DNA from 2 places in the Pseudoalteromonas mucoides genome. Region 2 is predicted to be linked to the other one. Evidence: predicted binding sites of a transcription regulator. Region 2 holds the regulator's gene; the other holds the start of a gene.
The links. Region 2 encodes MetJ, which represses methionine synthesis genes. Its sites were predicted from a motif close to TAGACGTCTAGACGTCTA; they were not measured.
Positions count from the first base shown of each region.

Region 1: metK (methionine adenosyltransferase) is a predicted target of MetJ. The motif match lies at 7,560-7,577, and genes of this name have one in related genera.

Region 1 covers NZ_JBMMUC010000012.1:165,950-175,582, forward strand. Annotated here, with positions in the region: gene AAEU30_RS14385 (TIGR04211 family SH3 domain-containing protein) at 1-22, opposite strand, end outside; gene AAEU30_RS14390 (CYTH and CHAD domain-containing protein) at 231-1,751, shown strand; gene AAEU30_RS14395 (START domain-containing protein) at 1,784-2,458, shown strand; gene AAEU30_RS14400 (diacylglycerol kinase) at 2,602-3,006, shown strand; gene AAEU30_RS14405 (phosphate/phosphite/phosphonate ABC transporter substrate-binding protein) at 3,171-3,980, shown strand; gene AAEU30_RS14410 (response regulator) at 4,231-6,189, shown strand; gene metK (methionine adenosyltransferase) at 6,307-7,458, opposite strand; gene tkt (transketolase) at 7,735-9,633, shown strand, end outside.
Region 2 covers NZ_JBMMUC010000013.1:51,383-61,015, reverse strand. Annotated here, with positions in the region: gene priA (primosomal protein N') at 1-298, opposite strand, end outside; gene rpmE (50S ribosomal protein L31) at 531-743, shown strand; gene AAEU30_RS14740 (malic enzyme-like NAD(P)-binding protein) at 1,349-2,590, shown strand; gene metJ (met regulon transcriptional regulator MetJ) at 2,683-3,003, opposite strand; gene metB (cystathionine gamma-synthase) at 3,239-4,504, shown strand; gene metL (bifunctional aspartate kinase/homoserine dehydrogenase II) at 4,509-6,854, shown strand; gene AAEU30_RS14720 (penicillin-binding protein 1A) at 6,950-9,475, opposite strand; gene AAEU30_RS14715 (pilus assembly protein PilM) at 9,608-9,633, shown strand, end outside.

The sequences.
Region 1 (9,633 bases), on a different contig from region 2:
CTAATAAATAATGTTTTAACATCAATCTACCCTGTTAATGTAACCGTGATTGTTACGGCAATTTATTCGTATAAGTATAGAGATAGTATGGATTTAGCACGCTAATAGCAAGGCTGATATTGTAATCGCTTTACATTGGAGAAGGGGAAATCTCACTAAAAAATTTGCATTACAGCTGTGCTTTGTTTATTTTGAGCTCTTATTTATTTTAAAGGTAATCCTCAAGCCTAATGGATACTGAGATAGAACTGAAGTTTTTGGTGTCAGATGCCGTTGTTCCACTGATCCCCGCGTTAATTACTCAATTTGCAAAAACCGTTACAAATAAGCCTTCTCGAAGTTTGCAAAATGCATACTACGATACGCCAAGTCGTGAGCTTAGAGCGCTTGATATTGGTTTTAGAACGCGTTGTTCTGATAGCCAATGTGAGCAAACAATTAAGCTTGCAGGTGAAGTGATGGGGGGACTACATCAACGCCCTGAATATAACTTACCACTTGAGAGCAATCGTCCAGACATTAGCGCTTTTGATAGCAGTATCTGGCCTCATGGTATGCAAGTGAGTGCAATTGCAGCAAACTTATATCCTATTTTCAGTACTAACTTTATTCGCCGTACTTGGTTAATCGAAACCGACAGCGGTGCAAAAATTGAAGTGGTTTTAGACAAAGGCGAAATTTCAGCATCTGGGCAAATGGAACCAATCTGTGAACTTGAAATTGAGTTGATGGAAGGTAGCCGCGATGAACTTTTTGCCTTAGCCGATAAATTAGTAGCACACAATAATATTCGCTTAGGTTTATATTCAAAGGCAGCGAGGGGCTACCGTTTAGCTGATGAAAAACCGCTAAAGCCGAGTAAATCTATAGGTTTTGTATCATTACCTAAAAAACCAACGCAAGAACAAGCATTAATAGCTGCAATTGGCTTTGGCATTCGTTTTGTGCAAAAACATGAGCAATGTTATTTCAATAAACCAAGCTTAAAAACACTTAAGCGTGTAACGGATGGCATTAGCTTAATTCGTCATACATTTTGGCTGTTTGATGACATCGTTGATAAAAGCACCACGGAATCTTTACGTGTGGAGCTAAAGTGGCTGTTAAGTGAGCTTGCTTGGGTAGAAAATGCTATTCAGTTAAAAATGTATACTTCAAAACGCCACGCTTACTATAAGAAAATAAACAGTGCGCCTGAGCTAACGCAAGTTATAAATGACTTAAAAGAGCTACAGCCGAGTATTGACGATATTAATAAACTGTTTCATACCGCACGCTATAACCGACTCTTATTAGCCTTGACCACTTGGCTTGTTGATAAGCAATGGCGCAAAAGCTGGAGCCAAGCTGAATACCAAGCTGCGGAGCAACCGGTGGCTGACATTGCAAGCCGATTATTCAATAAAGATTGGCAAGACTTACATCAATTGCTACCAGAACAACAAGCTATTAGCTCTAAAGAGTACTTAAATCTTAGGGCGCGTTTAGAAAATAGCCTACTGAGTGGTAATTGTTTAGGTGCGTTGTACGATAAAGAAGAGCGTAATGAATTTCGTATCCCTTGGTTAGACATTTCTCATGGGATTTATGAGTTAAGTACCTTGGAATACCTAAAGCAGTTATGTGCAGGACAAGACGACGAAGAGCTTGCAAAGATTCAGAGCTGGCTTGAGAAAAAATCAGAGTTTTTAGTCGCAGCGATGGAACAAAGCCGTCAAGCGTCCTTTAAAATACTGCCTTATTGGCAATAAGCGCTTGTAATAAGCAGCGCAAAGGAATGTGAATGCTAACCAAATTACTGTTATTAATTACTGCTTGTTATTGTTTAACTGTGCATGCACAGGAAAAACAATGGCAATTGTGGAAGCAGCAAGATGGCGCTAGCATTTCCTATAAAAAACATGACAACGGTATATTTGAAGTGCGTGGTAGCATCACGGTAGCAGGGCGTACCGCTGATGATTTTATGGCGCTATTGAGTGATACTCAACAAGCGCCGTTATGGATAGAAAATGTTACCTCTGTCGAAGTACTGTCTCGCCTCAGTGCTTCAGAAACAATCGTATATACACGGCTCGACTCGCCGTGGCCAGTTACAGACCGAGATATGGTGAGTTATTCTTGCTATCGACGATTGAGCCCCTCTCAAACCGAGTTAATTATTAAAGCTTATCCCGATTATAAGGCTGAGCTTGACTCAGTAATTAGAATAAAGGATTTACAAGCCCGCTGGTTACTAGATGAGAAAAACACCGAACATGGTCGCAGCTTAACCCTTACGCATGACGTTTATGCCGATCCCGGTGGTGCAATCCCGCATTGGATAAGTAATAAAGTTGGGTTAAAAAGCGCCCTAAAAACGTTACTTGAGTTACGCCGACAGCTCAATATGAAAGCATACACTCCTGCGCTACAGATAAGCCAAGCAGGTGATTGTGCTAAAGGTATTTTGCATTGAGTTCGGGTTATATTGAATTAATAATAAGCTTTTTATTGTTGATGATTAATAAACCGGTAAAATCGACCTTTATCGCTGTTATTCGATTCTGAACAACTTTTGAAAGTTAAGTTTAGATTACGCAAATTTAAGATATAAAAAAAATGAATAAACCAGAAATAAACTTAATTAATAAGCCCAACGGCATTGGTCTTGGGCGTATTATTAAAGCAACTAAATGCTCTATTAAAGGGTTTAAAGCTGCATTTAAAGAAGAGTCTGCCTTTCGAACAGAGCTCGCCTTAGGTCTCCTGTTACTACCATTGTCATTTTGGCTTGCGCAATCACTGCAACATTGGGTGATATTAATCGTTAGCTTTTTATTTTTATTAGTTGTGGAGCTACTTAACTCAGCCATTGAAGCGTTAACCGATAGAGTTGGGGTTGAGTACCACGTATTATCGGGTCGAGCGAAAGATATTGCCTCTGCGGCTGTAACCCTTGCTTTAATTATTTTGATAATTGTATGGGGTTCGGCGGGTTATGAAAAAGTGTCAGTACTTCTTTGATTATTAAATATTTAAAGTTGAAATTAATAATGGTTTTACAAATTCTATTAAGATAAAAAGTACACCTAGATTACTCCAAGTAAAAATAGCAGAGGGTTTTAATAGGTTATTTCCTACATGTTTACTATTCTTAAATACTTAAGTGATTTTTTTATTGAGATGTGATGAGATATGTAGTTGTTTTTTTATTATTAATAGAAAGTCACATAGTGTTTTCGCATGAATACACTGTTGGTGTTGTACCTCAGTTTGCCTCACAAAAGTTAAATGAAATATGGCAGCCGTTGTTAGTAGAGGTATCTAATCGAACAGGGGTTACATTGAAACTCGTTACTGAAAAGTCTATCCCCGCATTTGAGAAGAGTTTTCAGGAAGGTAAATATGACTTTGCTTATATGAATCCATGGCACAGTGTAATAGCCTATGAAAAGCAAGGCTATATCCCTTTCATTAAAGATGGTTCCCGTAAATTAAGAGGTATTTTAGTCGTAAATAAAGAAGCTCTAATCACAAATATAACAGAACTAGATGGCTACGAAGTAGCTTTCCCTTCAGCGAATGCTTTAGGGGCTTCTTTACTTATAAGGTCTGATTTGAAACAGTTATTTGATTTAAACATAAAACCTTTATACGTAAAAACTCATCCATCGGTATACTTTAACGTCGCTTTAAAGAAAACCATTGCTGGTGGTGGTGTGATGGGGACCTTACAAACACAGCCACAGAATTTACAGGAAAAACTAAAAGTCATTTACCAGACACGGGAAGTGAGTCCACACCCTATGACAAGCCATCCTAGAGTTCCGCTTGAGGTAAAGAAAAAAATACAAACCGCTTTTATCGCCATATCAAATGATCCGCATTATCAGTACCTTTTGAATGGGATCCCTATAGATAAAGCTGTTGAAGCGACCACTTCTGACTATGCGGTTCTAAAAGAGTGGGGGCTAGACGAATTCTATGTTGAAAACTAGTTGGCTGAATAATTTACGTGCTCAAAGCTTTATTGTAGTGTTATGTTTAGGCTTGTTACTAGCTGCTGTTTTTATATTTTATGCTTTACCAGAACAAGCTCGATGGGTTAATAATGATTTATCCAAGGCTGCAAAACGTTCATTACAGCAACTTTCAGCATCGATAACCTCACCCTTATTGACGCAACAATACGCACAACTTTATGAAAATATAGATAGTCAATTAGCTATACATCCGAATTGGCAGGCAATGAAAATAACAGATGCTGTTACTGATTTACAGCTTTACCCATTAGATTCTTGGCCCCAATTCAATCATCCTGATGATAAAGTAATTAAACACACGGTTCTTTTTTTAAATAAGCCATTAGCTAATATTGAACTGGTAGTTAACTTTAAGACTGAAATTGCTGAATCATCAAAATTACATTACACATTAATATATAGCCAATTTTTTATTCTTTTCATTGTATTTAGTGGCGTCGCTTTTTTAGTTGATAGGCTTATTACTAAACCATTAAAAGAATTAGAAGTGGCGTTTAAGCGTTTAGCAAAAGATGATTTTGAGTGTCAGTTGCCGTATATGCCAAGTAATGAAGTTGGAAGCGTTATAAGCGCATTTAATAATATGGTGGAAGAAGTTTATATTAATCACAATAATCTAAACTCATTAAGAGTAAAAGCAGAGACTGCCAGCCGAGCTAAATCTGATTTTATGGCTAGTATGAGTCATGAATTACGTACTCCATTAAATGCAATTTTAGGTTTGGCGCAAATTTATAATTATGATCCAGAGGCGACTGATACCCATAAAAAAAATGCGAAGAGTATTTATCAAGCAGGAGAACATTTACTTTTATTGATTGATGATGTGCTTGATTTAACATCGATTGAATCAGGAAATATGCAATTTATCTTCGAGTATCTTCCACTAAAAGGTATATTGTCTGAATCAGTTAAACTAGTATCTGAACTGGTTAAAGTTAATCAAGTCAAAATATTCATAGATGATACTTCAGTGGCTGATGATGTTTACTTGTATATTGATAGGCGACGGTTTAAACAAGTTATGCTGAACCTTTTGTCAAACGCAATAAAGTATAATAAACCTCAAGGCCGCATAATCGTAAGCTGCAAAATTGATAAAAATAGTCGATGTGAAATAAAAGTTGAAGACACTGGTTACGGTTTTTCAGAAGCCGCTAAAGAGCGTTTATTTAAGCCATTCGACCGATTAGGCGCGGAAACAAGTAATATCAATGGCACCGGAATTGGTCTTGTTATCACAAAGCAACTGGTAGAGCACATGGAGGGCGAAATTAGTGCTGAAAGTGAAGTAGGTGTCGGTTCAGAATTTAGTCTTATGTTTACAGCATTTATACGCCAGCAAGAAACCCTAGATGAGCCAAATCAAGCTATACATAGAAAGGTTGAAAATGAAATACTTGTTCAGAGCACTTTAAAGGTATTGATCGCAGAAGATCAAATTACGAATCAGCAAGTGTTAAAGCAGCAGTTAAATATTTTAGATATTGAGCCTACATTTGCTTCAGATGGTGAGCAGGCGTGGGAAATACTTAAAAAAGAAGCATTCGATATTTTGCTTACAGATATTCAAATGCCTAAACTAAATGGGCTAGAGTTAGCAAAAAGAATTAGAGCACAGAAGCAGTTTAATAATTTAATTATTATTGCAATTACAGCTAATATTATACAAGAAAATGTACATGCGTGTGAAAAAGCAGGTATGAACGACTTTATTACAAAGCCAATTGAATTAAATAAACTAAGTGAACTTTTGAATAAGTATGCACGAATGACAAATGAGTCTTCAAAATTAAGTTCGCAGGAGCTGGAATTTAATGAACTTGAGCAGCTAGACTTGGAACTTTTACAGGCCATGTTAGGCGATGATACTGCTATTCACTGCTTGGTTTTTGAAGCGTATCTAAAGTCAGTTAGTGAGCAAGTTAAATTAATACTTAAACATAAAAAAAGTCTAAATTATAAAGAGTTAGCTTTTCAAGCGCATGGTTTAAAGTCATCGTCAAAGTCGATCGCAGCAATTAACCTTGCTAATATTTGTGAAAAAATAGAAGGTGACGCAGAAAAAGAGCTATGTGACGAAGCAACATTTAATCAATTTGAGTTATGTTTAAATGAGGTGATAACTCAGATTCAAGGATATTGTTTTAAATATAAGAACTAGAATATCTAATTTGGTATATAGTAAACTAGGATATAAAAATCTTAAAATAAGTTCTTATAAAGAAGATATAAAAAAAGCGCCAATTGGCGCTTTTTTTAATTCGAACAAAGGCTGGGGTTAAAGGCCAGCGGCTGCGCGAAGTGCGTCAGCTTTGTCTGTGCGTTCCCATGGGAATTCATCGCGACCAAAGTGACCATAAGCCGCTGTTGGTTGATAAATAGGACGCTCAAGATCAAGCATTTGAATTAGGCCATAAGGACGTAAGTCAAAATGTTCGCGAATAAGTTCGATTAAACGACCTTCTTCTAATTTACTTGTACCAAACGTTTCAACACTGATTGACGTAGGCTCTGCAACACCAATTGCGTAAGACACTTGTAGCTCACACTTGTCAGCAAGACCAGCAGCAACCACGTTTTTAGCAACGTAACGTGCTGCGTATGCAGCTGAACGGTCAACTTTTGATGGATCTTTACCAGAGAATGCACCACCACCATGACGGGCCATGCCGCCATAGGTATCAACGATGATTTTACGGCCAGTTAAACCACAGTCGCCCATTGGGCCACCGATAACAAAGCGACCCGTTGGGTTGATGAAAAATTTAGTTGCTTTAGAGATAAGCTCTGCAGGAAGTACTGGTTTGATGATGGTTTCCATCACAGCTTCAACTAAATCATCTTGTGAAATTGAATCACAGTGTTGTGTTGAAAGTACAACTGCATCAATACCTACAGGCTTGCCATTTTCATATGCAAAAGTAACTTGTGATTTTGCATCAGGGCGTAACCAGTTAAGCTCGCCGCTTTTACGCACTTGCGCCTGGCGCTGTACTAAACGGTGAGAATAAGTAATAGGTGCAGGCATTAGCACTTCAGTTTCGTTACAAGCGTAACCAAACATTAGACCTTGGTCACCAGCACCTTGCTCTTCAGGGCTAGTACGGTCAACACCTTGGTTGATATCAGGTGATTGCTTACCGATAGTGTTTAAAATTGCACATGAGTCTGCATCAAAACCCATATCAGAATGCGTATAACCAATTTCACGCACTGTTTTACGGGTGATCTCTTCAATATCAACCCAAGCACTGGTAGTAATTTCACCACCAACCATCACCATACCGGTTTTTACGTAAGTTTCGCACGCAACACGGGCATGAGAGTCTTGCTCTAGGATAGCATCAAGTACCGCATCAGAGATTTGATCGGCGATTTTATCCGGATGACCTTCAGAAACAGATTCAGAAGTAAATAAATGTTTTGCCATTGTATTTCTGCTCACAAATATTGCGCTTCACAAACGTCGGTATTAGCGCTAAAAAATTAAGGGGCGTATTTTATCTAAAACAAGGGTACTTGCATAGTTTTTTTACGCCTAGACGTCTAAATAAAATTACTAATAACTTTTTGTTCTTAAAAAAAATTCATAATGCCCAATTTAATCAGGTTTTTAATTGCACACAGCCCCCACAATAAGTAAGAATGGGTGTTCTTGTTAAACACACAATAACCAGCGCAAATACAGTTAAAGGTAGGAGAATTCATGCCGTCTCGCAAAGAACTTGCAAATGCTATTCGCGTCTTATCAATGGACGCAGTACAACAGGCCAAATCTGGCCACCCTGGAGCCCCTATGGGCATGGCTGATATCGCAGAAGTACTATGGCGCGATTATCTAAATCACAATCCAACGAATCCAGAGTGGGTAGACAGAGATCGATTTATACTCTCAAACGGCCACGGTTCAATGCTTATTTATTCTCTTTTGCATTTAAGTGGTTATGATTTGCCAATTGAGGAAATTAAAAACTTCCGTCAAATGCATTCAAAAACACCGGGTCACCCAGAGTATGGTTATGCACCAGGTATTGAGACTACTACGGGCCCATTAGGTCAAGGGATCACAAATGCGGTAGGTATGGCGATTGCTGAAAAAGCATTGGCAGCCCAATTTAACCGCGAAGGTCACGATATCGTTGATCACTATACTTATACATTCTTAGGTGATGGTTGCCTAATGGAAGGTATTTCTCACGAAGCATGTTCACTTGCAGGTACATTAGGCCTTGGTAAGTTAGTTGCATTTTGGGATGACAACGGTATTTCAATCGACGGTGAAGTAGAAGGTTGGTTTAGCGACGATACCCCTGCGCGCTTTAAAGCATACGGTTGGCATGTAATTAGCGGCGTTGATGGTCATGATTCAGACGCGATTCGCGCAGCAATCGAAGAAGCACGCAGCATTTCTGACAAACCAACACTCATTTGTTGTAAAACCGTGATTGGTTACGGTTCACCTAATAAGTCAGGTAGCCACGATTGTCACGGTGCACCATTAGGTGAAGACGAAATTAAAGCAGCGCGCGAGTTCTTAGGTTGGACAGGTGAGGCATTTGACATTCCTGCTGATATTTACAGTCAGTGGGATGGCAAAGAAAAAGGTAAGCAACTTGAAGCGAGCTGGGATCAAAAGTTTGCCGCGTACGCAGCAGCGCACCCAGAACTAGCAGCAGAATTTAAACGTCGTACAAGTGGTGAACTACCAGCTGATTGGGCTGAAAAATCACAAGCGTATATTGAGCAACTTGATGCAAACCCAGCCAACCCTGCTTCACGTAAAGCATCACAAGATGCATTAAATGCATTTGGCCCTTTGTTACCTGAATTTATGGGCGGCTCTGCTGATTTAGCCGGTTCAAACCTAACAATTTGGAAAGGCTCTAAAGGGCTTGAGGCAAATGACGCTAGCGGTAATTACATCTATTACGGTGTGCGTGAATTTGGTATGTCTGCGATTATGAATGGTATTGCATTGCATAAAGGCTTTATTCCTTACGGTGCGACATTCCTTATGTTTATGGAATATGCGCGTAACGCTGTACGTATGGCTGCATTGATGAAAGTGCCAAGCATTTTTGTTTATACCCATGATTCAATTGGTTTAGGTGAAGATGGTCCAACTCACCAACCAGTAGAGCAAATTGCGAGCATGCGTTTAACGCCAAACCTTGTTAACTGGCGCCCGTGTGACCAAGTTGAATCCGCGATTGCTTGGCAACAAGCGATTGAACGCAAAGATGGCCCAACGTCACTTATCTTTACGCGTCAAGGTCTTGCTCAACAAACTCGTTCAGCGCAGCAATTAAGCGAGGTGAAAAAAGGTGGTTATGTACTTAGCTGTGATGGCGAGCCAGAGCTTATCTTAATCGCGACAGGCTCTGAGGTGCAATTAGCGCAAGACTCAGCGGCAGAACTACGTAAGCAAGGTAAGAAAGTACGTGTTGTGTCTATGCCATCTACTGATGTATTTGATGCACAAGACGCAGCCTACAAAGAAAGTGTACTACCAGCTGCAGTTTCACGCCGCGTAGCAGTCGAAGCGGGTATTGCTGATTACTGGTACAAATACGTAGGCCTAAATGGCGCTGTAGTAGGTATGACC
Region 2 (9,633 bases):
TTGTTTCGCCTAATGGGTAGCAGTAATAGCGGGCAGTAAAGCGTAATAAATCAAGATGCTGTGCAGATAAAATAGGCTCATCATCAATCACCTCTAAGAGTGCTTTAATTTTATCTTTTGGCACGTCTGTGGTGGTTTTTAATGCAAGCACCACAGCGACTTTCTTTTGATTACCAAATGGCACAATAACGCGGGTGCCAACTTGAGGTGTTACTGATAAACCATTAAGTTGTTCCGGTAGGCTGTAATCAAAAGTACGCTGTAGCGGAACTTTTATAGCAACTTCAACAAAACTCATAGCAACTCAACAAAAACCAACAAGACAGCTAATGTACTAAAGTTACGATAAAAAACCTATCAGCAAATGGTGGGTTTAAAGTTTTTGCTCATTTAATTAGCAAAAAACGCATTTAAAGCTTGTGGCGGGCTGGGTTGTTGCTTAGAATACGCGTCCAATTATTTTGATTTAAACGACGTATGGTGCCAGACTTCGGGTTTGGAGAGCGATGCGGCCTTAACTAGAGGTTTCTATGAAAGAAGGTATTCACCCTAAGTACGAAGTAATTTCAGCAACTTGTTCATGCGGAAATAAATTCGAAACTAGTTCTACACTGTGTAAAGACATCCACTTAGACGTATGTTCTGCGTGTCACCCGTTCTACACTGGTAAGCAAAAGATTTTAGACACAGGTGGCCGTGTTGATCGCTTTAACAAGCGTTTCGGTGCACTTAGCAGCAAGTAATTTCTGCTTTCGTGTTAAGAAAGGCACCTTCGGGTGCTTTTTTTGTGCCTGTGATTTAGAAAAACTTACAGTGATTCATTTGCTCCTCCTAATTTACGTAGATTAAAATTAGAAAATCCCCCTTTGTGTATTACTTTGTTGCCAGCGATATGGCTAATTTATAGCGATATTATTCTGACTAATATTTCTGCTTCTTATAATGGTTATAGCTAATGAAGCACAGACAAACCCTAATTAATTCACTATATTAATTATTAATATAAATTACATTGCTGCTATTACTGTATCTAAAATGGGCTAAATTGCAGTTATTTGTCGCTATCGTCGATTATTGTTGTTGCTTTTTAGTTTGTTCGAGTTGCAGTACTATTTGCTTTAAATTCATGCAAATTTAGTTGGGTTTTTTGATGTTTTGTTAGTGTTTTAATCATGCGTTTTTAGAATTATTTACTAAAAATGCTGGCAAAACGCATAAAATTAACTGATATAGCTTATAACAGGATAGACCTGATATTGCTTGAATTTAATTATAATATAGGTATTGTTCGCTAAGAACTGCTCACTCTCACTTTAAATTTAACTTACTTGCAGGATAAAATCGCGTTATGTCAGACTTTCGTGAACAAGCATTACATTACCATGCTCACCCCGTTCCAGGAAAAATCAGCATTGAACTTACTAAGCCAGCTGAAACCGTTAATGATCTCGCTCTAGCTTATAGCCCAGGTGTTGCTGAACCTGTGCGTGAAATTGCAGCCGATCCGGCTAATGCTTATAAATACACGGGCAAAGGTAATATGGTGGCTGTTATTACTAATGGTACCGCTATATTAGGCTTAGGTAATCTAGGGCCACTGGCGTCAAAACCAGTAATGGAAGGTAAGGCATTATTATTTAAGCGTTTTGCAGGTCTAGATTCAATTGATATTGAAGTTAAGCATCGTACAACTGAAGATTTCATCAATACGGTGGCTAATATTGCAGATACGTTTGGCGGTATTAATCTTGAAGATATTAAAGCGCCTGAATGTTTTGAAATTGAAAAGGCATTAATTGAGCGTTGCAGTATTCCTGTTTTTCATGATGATCAACACGGTACGGCGATCGTAACTGCTGCGGGTATGATTAATGCGCTTGAAGTACAAGGCAAAAAAATTGAAGATGCGATCATTGTATGTTTAGGCGCTGGTGCAGCTGCTGTAGCATGTATGGAACTACTTATTAAATGTGGCGCTCTGCGTGAGCACATTTACATGCTTGACCGTAAAGGAGTTATTCATACACGTCGCGATGATTTAAATGAACATAAACAACTATTTGCAAATAATACAGATAAACGCACGTTACAAGATGTAATAGCCGATGCAGATGTATTTGTTGGTGTATCAGGTCCGAACTTGTTAGATCCAGAAGATTTAAAGCTAATGGCCGACAAGCCAGTTATTTTTGCATGTTCTAATCCAGACCCTGAGATCGCGCCAGAGCTTGCGCACGGTGCACGTAAAGATCTTATTATGGCGACTGGGCGCTCAGATTACCCGAACCAAGTTAATAACGTGCTATGTTTCCCATTTATTTTCCGTGGTGCGCTTGATGTTCGTGCAAGCCAAATCAACGATGAAATGAAAATTGCAGCAGTGGATGCCATTCGTAGTATTGCTAAAGAGCCAGTACCTGCAGAAGTATTAAAAGCAGCGGGTGTTGATTCTCTTGAATTTGGCCCTGAGTATATTATTCCAAAACCAATGGATCCGCGTTTGCTGCCACGTATTGCCAAAGCGGTAGCGCAAGCGGCTATTGATTCAGGTGTTGCGCAAATCGATATGCCTGAAAATTATATGGCTTAGCCGAAACGATCAAGCAATAAAAAACCTCAGCAATGTTAGTTGCTGAGGTTTTTTTGTATCCAATTCCTGAAGGCAGGAATGCAAACCGTAACTTAATCTTCGTTAAGTACAGGTACTTCAAGTCCCATTTCGAGCATGATTTTCTTCACTTCTTCAGGCACTTTCTCAGGGTTGTCTTTACGCAAGTCTTCATCGTTTGGCAGCGGTTGCCCAGTAAAAGCGTGTAAAAATGCTTCACAAAGTAGTTCGCTGTTAGTTGCGTGTCGTAGGTTGTTTATTTGACGGCGGGTGCGCTCGTCAGTTAACACTTTTAGCACGTTAAGTGGGATAGACACGGTGATCTTTTTCACTTGTTCTGATTTTTTACCGTGTTCTGCGTATGGGTGAATATATTCACCGTTCCATTTAGCCATAAGAAGTATCGTTGCCTCAGGTTGTTAGTTGTTTGCATAGCCTATTTGCTTTGCAAAGATGCGGAAATTCTATCGTTTTAAAAAAGATAGTCAAACACTTGTTATTTAGCCATCTAGCGAGCTAAATATCTTTACCGCTAATAATACCCTGGTTACACCACAAATGTTTTGACTTATGGGGACTGATCCTCTAACCTTTTAGACGTCTAAACATCCATTTATTGTAGGTGACGTTATGAGTCAAAAGAACAAAGCAACTATCGCGGTACGAAATGGTATCGATGCTGATAAACATCATGGTGCTGTTGTACCGCCTCTTCATTTATCAACAACCTATTCATTTGCTGATTTTGATACTAAACGCCAATACGATTATGGCCGCAGTGGAAACCCAAATCGCGATATATTAGCTGAAACCTTGGCCGAGCTTGAAGGGGGCGCCAAGGGGATCATTACAGCCACTGGTATGTCGGCAGTACATTTAGCGACTCAACTACTCAATAGCGATGATACTTTAGTTATTCCTCACGATTGTTATGGCGGTAGCTACCGTTTATTTACCTCTCTTGAAAAGCGTGGGTTATTAAAGTTAGTGGTTTTAGATTTAACGAAAACCGAAAACCATGAAAAAATTCTTGAAATTAAACCTAAGCTAATTTGGATTGAAACACCGAGCAACCCTATTTTACGGCTGACCGATATTAAAGCAATTACCACTATTGCTAAACAATGTGGTGCACTTGTTGGCGCAGATAACACATTTTTATCGCCGGCTTTACAAAATCCAATCGAATTTGGTGTCGATATTGTGGTGCATTCAACGACTAAATATATTAATGGTCACTCAGATGTTGTGGGTGGCGCCGTGATTGCTGCAACCCAAGAGTTAGGTGATGAGCTTGCGTGGTGGGCAAATAATATTGGTATTACCGGTGCGCCGTTTGATAGCTACTTAACTTTACGTGGCTTGCGTACGTTAAATGTGCGTTTGCGTCAGCACCAAGAAAATGCGTTTATCATAGCGCAATATCTAGAAGACTCTCCTTATGTAAGCCAAGTTTATTATCCTGGTCTTGAGTCACATCCACAGCATGAGTTGGCTAAAGTACAGCAGCGTGGTTTTGGTGGCATGGTGAGTTTTGATATTAAGGGTGATGTAAATGATGCGGCAGCATTTTTAACGAGTCTTAAAGAATTTAGTTTAGCTGAGTCACTGGGCGGCGTTGAGAGTTTAATTTGTCATCCAGCTACTATGACGCATGCCGGAATGGATGCAACTGCACGCCTTGAGGCTGGTGTGGGTGACACGCTAATTCGTATTTCTGTTGGTATTGAAGATGTTAAAGACTTAGTGGCTGATTTAGAACGTGTGTTTAATAAAGTAAAGCCTGGTCAGGGTGGTCAAAGTGAGCAACTTGTTGCACAACAAGCCACAGCTAAACAACAAGATCAGCAATCAAGCTCATTTAAACTAACGCCAGCACATACGGCATTGTGGTAACAATATGGTTAATATAGTACATAAATTTGGTGGTTCGAGCTTAAGTTCACCAGAGCGCTATCAAGCAGTCGCGAATATCATTTTAGCGAATAGCGAAGTGGGTGATTGTGTTGTGGTTTCAGCCGCAGGTAAAACAACCAATACCTTGGTTAAATTGTGGCAAAGTTACCAGCAGGATGACCTGCAAGCTGTTAGCGACATTTTATTATTGTTAGATAATCACCAGCGAACCTTGATTGAGCAATTATTAACGGCACAAGCCAAGCAGCAGGCCCTTAGCTTATTGCAACAAGAATTGGCACAATTAGCCGAACAAGCCAAGCAGCAAACCTTAGCGGAGTCAGCTTTACTTGCTCATGGTGAAGTGTGGTCGGCGAGATTACTTGCAAGCTATTTACAGCAATTAGGTTTAGCTGCAAAAGATATTGATGCGCGTCAGCTTTTTACCTTAAACGATGGGCAGTTATTGCATCAAAAGAATCAACAAGCTTGTATAGATTTGATAAGCAAGCAGCATGTTAATGTGGTTACCGGCTTTATTGCCAGTGACTGCCATGGTGATACAGTTACCCTTGGACGTAATGGCAGTGATTACAGTGCCACACTCTTAGGTAGTTATTGTCATGCCCAGCAAGTGTCTATTTGGACCGATACTCAAGGTGTATTTAGTACTGACCCTCGTAAGGTAAATAAGGCGCTTAAGTATTCAAAAGTGTGTCGTGGCCAAGCCAATTTATTAGCCCGATTAGGTAATCCTGTTTTACATGCTAAAACATTATCACCGTTAAAAAATACTGATATAAAGCTGGTTGTACGCAGCAGTTTTGATACTGAAGCTAGTGCCACTGAAATAGTTAAAGAAGGTTATAGTAAAGCTAAGCGTTTTATCACCACGCTAGAAAACATTGATTTATTACGTGTGGATCAACTCAATGCAGGTGAAGTAGGGCAACTGAGTCAGCTTATTCAACATAGCTTGCACCATTTTGTTAAGCAGGGCGATACTTACTTATTAGTGCCAGGTAGTGCGACTCACCAAGTTGTGAGCCAGTTACAAGGGCGTGCTAACATTGTTGAGTCAAACTTACATGGCTGCGCGATTGTTGCGCCAAGTAATGATATAGCTCATTTATCTTTACAGGCTTCCTCGCTGCTTAGTGAACAAAGTTTAGCACCACGTTTTAGCCACCAAGATACTGATTATGCTTTGCTATTAACCGATCAAGTAATTGATAGTGATGTATTAACGTTATTACACGACAAGTTAATCAACAAAGGCCAAGAGCTTGCGGTGATCATTGCAGGCTTAGGTAATGTTGGCGAAGTGTTTATTTCACAGCTTTCACAACAGCTAAATCGCTTAGAGCAGCATTTTAGTGTGAAGTTAGTGGGTTTAGTACGTTCTCAGCAAATGTTATTCAGCCCAAGCGGTATTAGCCTGGAGCAATGGCAAACACAATGGGATAACGAAGCTGCTGATTATCAGCAAGCGGATTTATTAACGCATATAAGTGAACTTGATTACGAACATAAAGTGGTGATTGATATTACCGCCAGTGAATCATTTAGTTTACTTTATCCTGACTTTGTTAATTTAGACTGTCATTTGATCAGTGCTAATAAATATGCAGGTACGGCTGATAATAATTGGTATCAAGCATTACGCCACAATTTAGCTGAGCGTAATTTATTATGGCGCTATAACACGTCTGTTGGCGCTGGGTTACCGATTAACTTTGCTTTAGCTGATTTACAAAATAGCGGCGACAAAATCACGCGTATTGAAGGGGTGTTCTCTGGTACGTTATCCTGGTTGTGTAGTAGCTATGATGGTAGTGTGCCATTTTCAGATTTAGTATTACAAGCGCAGAAAATGGGTTTTACAGAGCCTGATCCGCGTGAAGACTTATCTGGCCGTGATATGCAGCGCAAGTTGCTTATTCTAGCGCGTGAGTTAGGTTTAACCTTAGAGTTAGATGATATTGACTTAACAGCACTGATGCCTGAGCAATTAGCACAAGGCGATTGGCAGTCATTTTTAGATAACAAACAACAGTTAGACAGCTTTATTGCTGACAAGGCCAAGCAGGCGAGCGAGCAGGGTAAAGTGTTGCGCTATACTGGCGCTTTGTCACTTACTGATAATAAAGTCACAGCGCAAGTTGGGCTGGCGTTTGCCACTCAAGGCGATGCGTTAGCTAATTTAACTCCGGGCGATAATATCTTTGTGATAAACAGCCAGTGGTATAGTGACAATGCTTTGGTAATACAAGGCCCAGGTGCAGGTAAAGAGGTCACTGCAGCAGGCGTGCATTCGGATTTATATTGGTTAATACAAAATCTAAAGTAAAAAACATATAACAAAAAAGCGCCAATGTTGGCGCTTTTTTGTAGCAGCGATTTTATATCGCGTTTCTATATATTAGCGATTTTAAATCACCATGATTAAAATAGCTCTTCTTCAGTTTTAGTCTCTTCTTCAAATACATCTTCAACGTGTTGCATTACATATTTTGTAGGGGCTGTGCCTTTTTCAAAATACTCAAAGCGACTCGTGTAATCGTTCTTTTGGCTGAGTAGTCCTGTAGCTAAGTCTATACGAATTGACACTAGCCCTTCTGGTGGCTCTATTGGGGCTTCTGGCTGGTCTTTAAGCGCTTCACGCATAAAATCAACCCACGCAGGTTGAGCGGTTTTAGCACCTGATTCAGCGCCCGTGATTTGAGATTTACTCAGGTTGCTATTATAGGTAGAGCGACCCAGAGGATTGCCCGGATTATCAAAGCCCACCCAAACTGAAGTCATCACATTACGATTAAAGCCGCTAAACCAAGTATCTACTGAGTCGTTGGTGGTCCCTGTTTTACCAGATAAATCACGACGCTCTAATGCTTGTGCTCGCCATCCAGTGCCACTCCAGCCTGTTTTATGGGCCCAGCTACCGCCACCCCACACAGCACTGTGCATAGCATCAGCAATTAAGAATGCATTTTGCTTCGAAATAATGCGTGGAGCACACTGTATTGCCGGTTCAGCTTGCTGGGTTGAGTTATCAAAAGGGCTAGCACTTGGCTGTTCTGGGCTGTTAATAGATGCTAATTCATCAGTAGGTACTTCATCAGCATCACAAGCGAGCTGTGGTTGCGTCTTAAATAACACATTGCCAGCAGAATCTTGAATTTCACTGATAAAGTAAGGGGTAATTAAATGACCACCATTAGCAAATGCACTCATACCTCGAGCAAGTTCAAGTGGTGTGATAGATGCACTACCTAAGGCAAGAGATTCGCTGCGATTGATATCACTATTTTGAAAGCCAAATTTAAGTAAATGATCAGCAGTACGATTGAGTCCAACCCCTCTTAATAAACGCACGGAAATAACGTTTTTAGATTGCGCTAATGCACGGCGAATACGAATTGGGCCATTATAAACCGCAGGGCTGTTTTTAGGACGCCATGCTACACCTAAGCTTTTATCCCATTGATTTATAGGGGCATCGTTTAAAATAGATGCTAAGGTATAGCCTCTTTCCAATGCAGCAGAATAAATAAAGGGCTTGATGTTTGAACCTACTTGGCGCTTCGCTTGAACTGCACGGTTGTATTGGCTTTGTTCAAAGCTATAACCACCTACTATAGCTTTTATACGGCCATCGTTAGGATCTAGAGACACTAAAGCACTGGCGGCTTCTGGCAGTTGACTAAGTAGATAGCTGCCGTCGTCATTTTTACGCAGCCAAATTTGAGCGCCCGGTGCGAGAATTTCATTGGCTGTTTTAGGCGCAAAACCTTGACGGTAACGAGTGATGTACTTACGTGCCCATTTTAAGTTATCCCAACTCAGCGTTGCTTGCTCGCCATTTTTTAATAATACGTCAGCGCTTTTTTCGCCTACCTCTAATACTGCGGCGGCCAACAGCGGGCCGATTTCTTTGATGGGAGCAAGTTTGTCTAAAATTGCTTGTTGATTGAGTGGTGATTGTGTCTCATGATCCCACAGATGAACCTCTGCGCCGCGATAACCATGGCGCATATCATAAGCATGTAAGTTATCTACCAGCGCTTTTTGTGCAGCGGCTTGTACGTCTGATTCTACACTGGTGTATACTTTAAAACCGCTATTATAGGCACGTTCGAAACCGTAGCGAGCGACCATTTCGGCACGTACCATTTCCGAAATATAAGGGGCATACAAATCAATTTCAGCTCCATGAAAGCGTGCAGTAATTGGCTGTTTTGACGTTTCATTGAACTCTTGCTGGGTGATAAAGCCCACGTCAAGCATCCGACTTAGCACAACATTACGGCGAGCTTTAGCGCGCACAGGATTACGAATAGGGTTTAATGCTGATGGTGCTTTAGGTAAACCTGCAATCATTGCCATTTGTGCTAAATTTAATTCATTAAGCTCTTTACCATAATAAACTTGTGCAGCTGCGCCGATACCGAATGCACGGTTGCCTAATTCGATTTTATTTAAGTAAAGAGCAAGTATTTCATCTTTACTAAGTAGGTTTTCAATATGCAGGGCAATAAAGATTTCTTTTACTTTACGAATATAGGCTTTTTCTCGTGTTAAGAAAAAGTTACGAGCGAGCTGCATGGTGATTGTACTTGCGCCTTGCTTTTTCTCACCAGTTGATATTAATACTATCGCTGAACGAACTATACCTATAGGATCGATGCCGATATGTTCATAAAATCGTGTATCTTCAGTGGCTAATATTGCATCAATGAGTGGCTGTGGGATCTCATCGATACTTGCAGGTATACGGCGTTTCTCTCCAAATTGGTTGATCAACAAGCCGTCTCGAGAGAATACTTGCATGGGAGTTTGTAATTGCACGTCTTTTAAAACTTGCACACTTGGGATATCGGATTTAACGTAATAATAAAGGCTTGCTAATGTAATTAAGCCCAAAAACGTGCAAATGATAAAAAATTGTAAAGTTCGTTTGAATAAAATCACTTATATTTTCCCTAAATGGACTCCCAATTAGAATCGTAGACTGATAGTATATATTGATTAAAAAATGAATAGTATTTTTTCAGATAAAAATTATAACTTGTTTATTCTTAAAACAAAGGCCGAATCGCAAACATGTTAAGCCAACTAATGAATAAGTC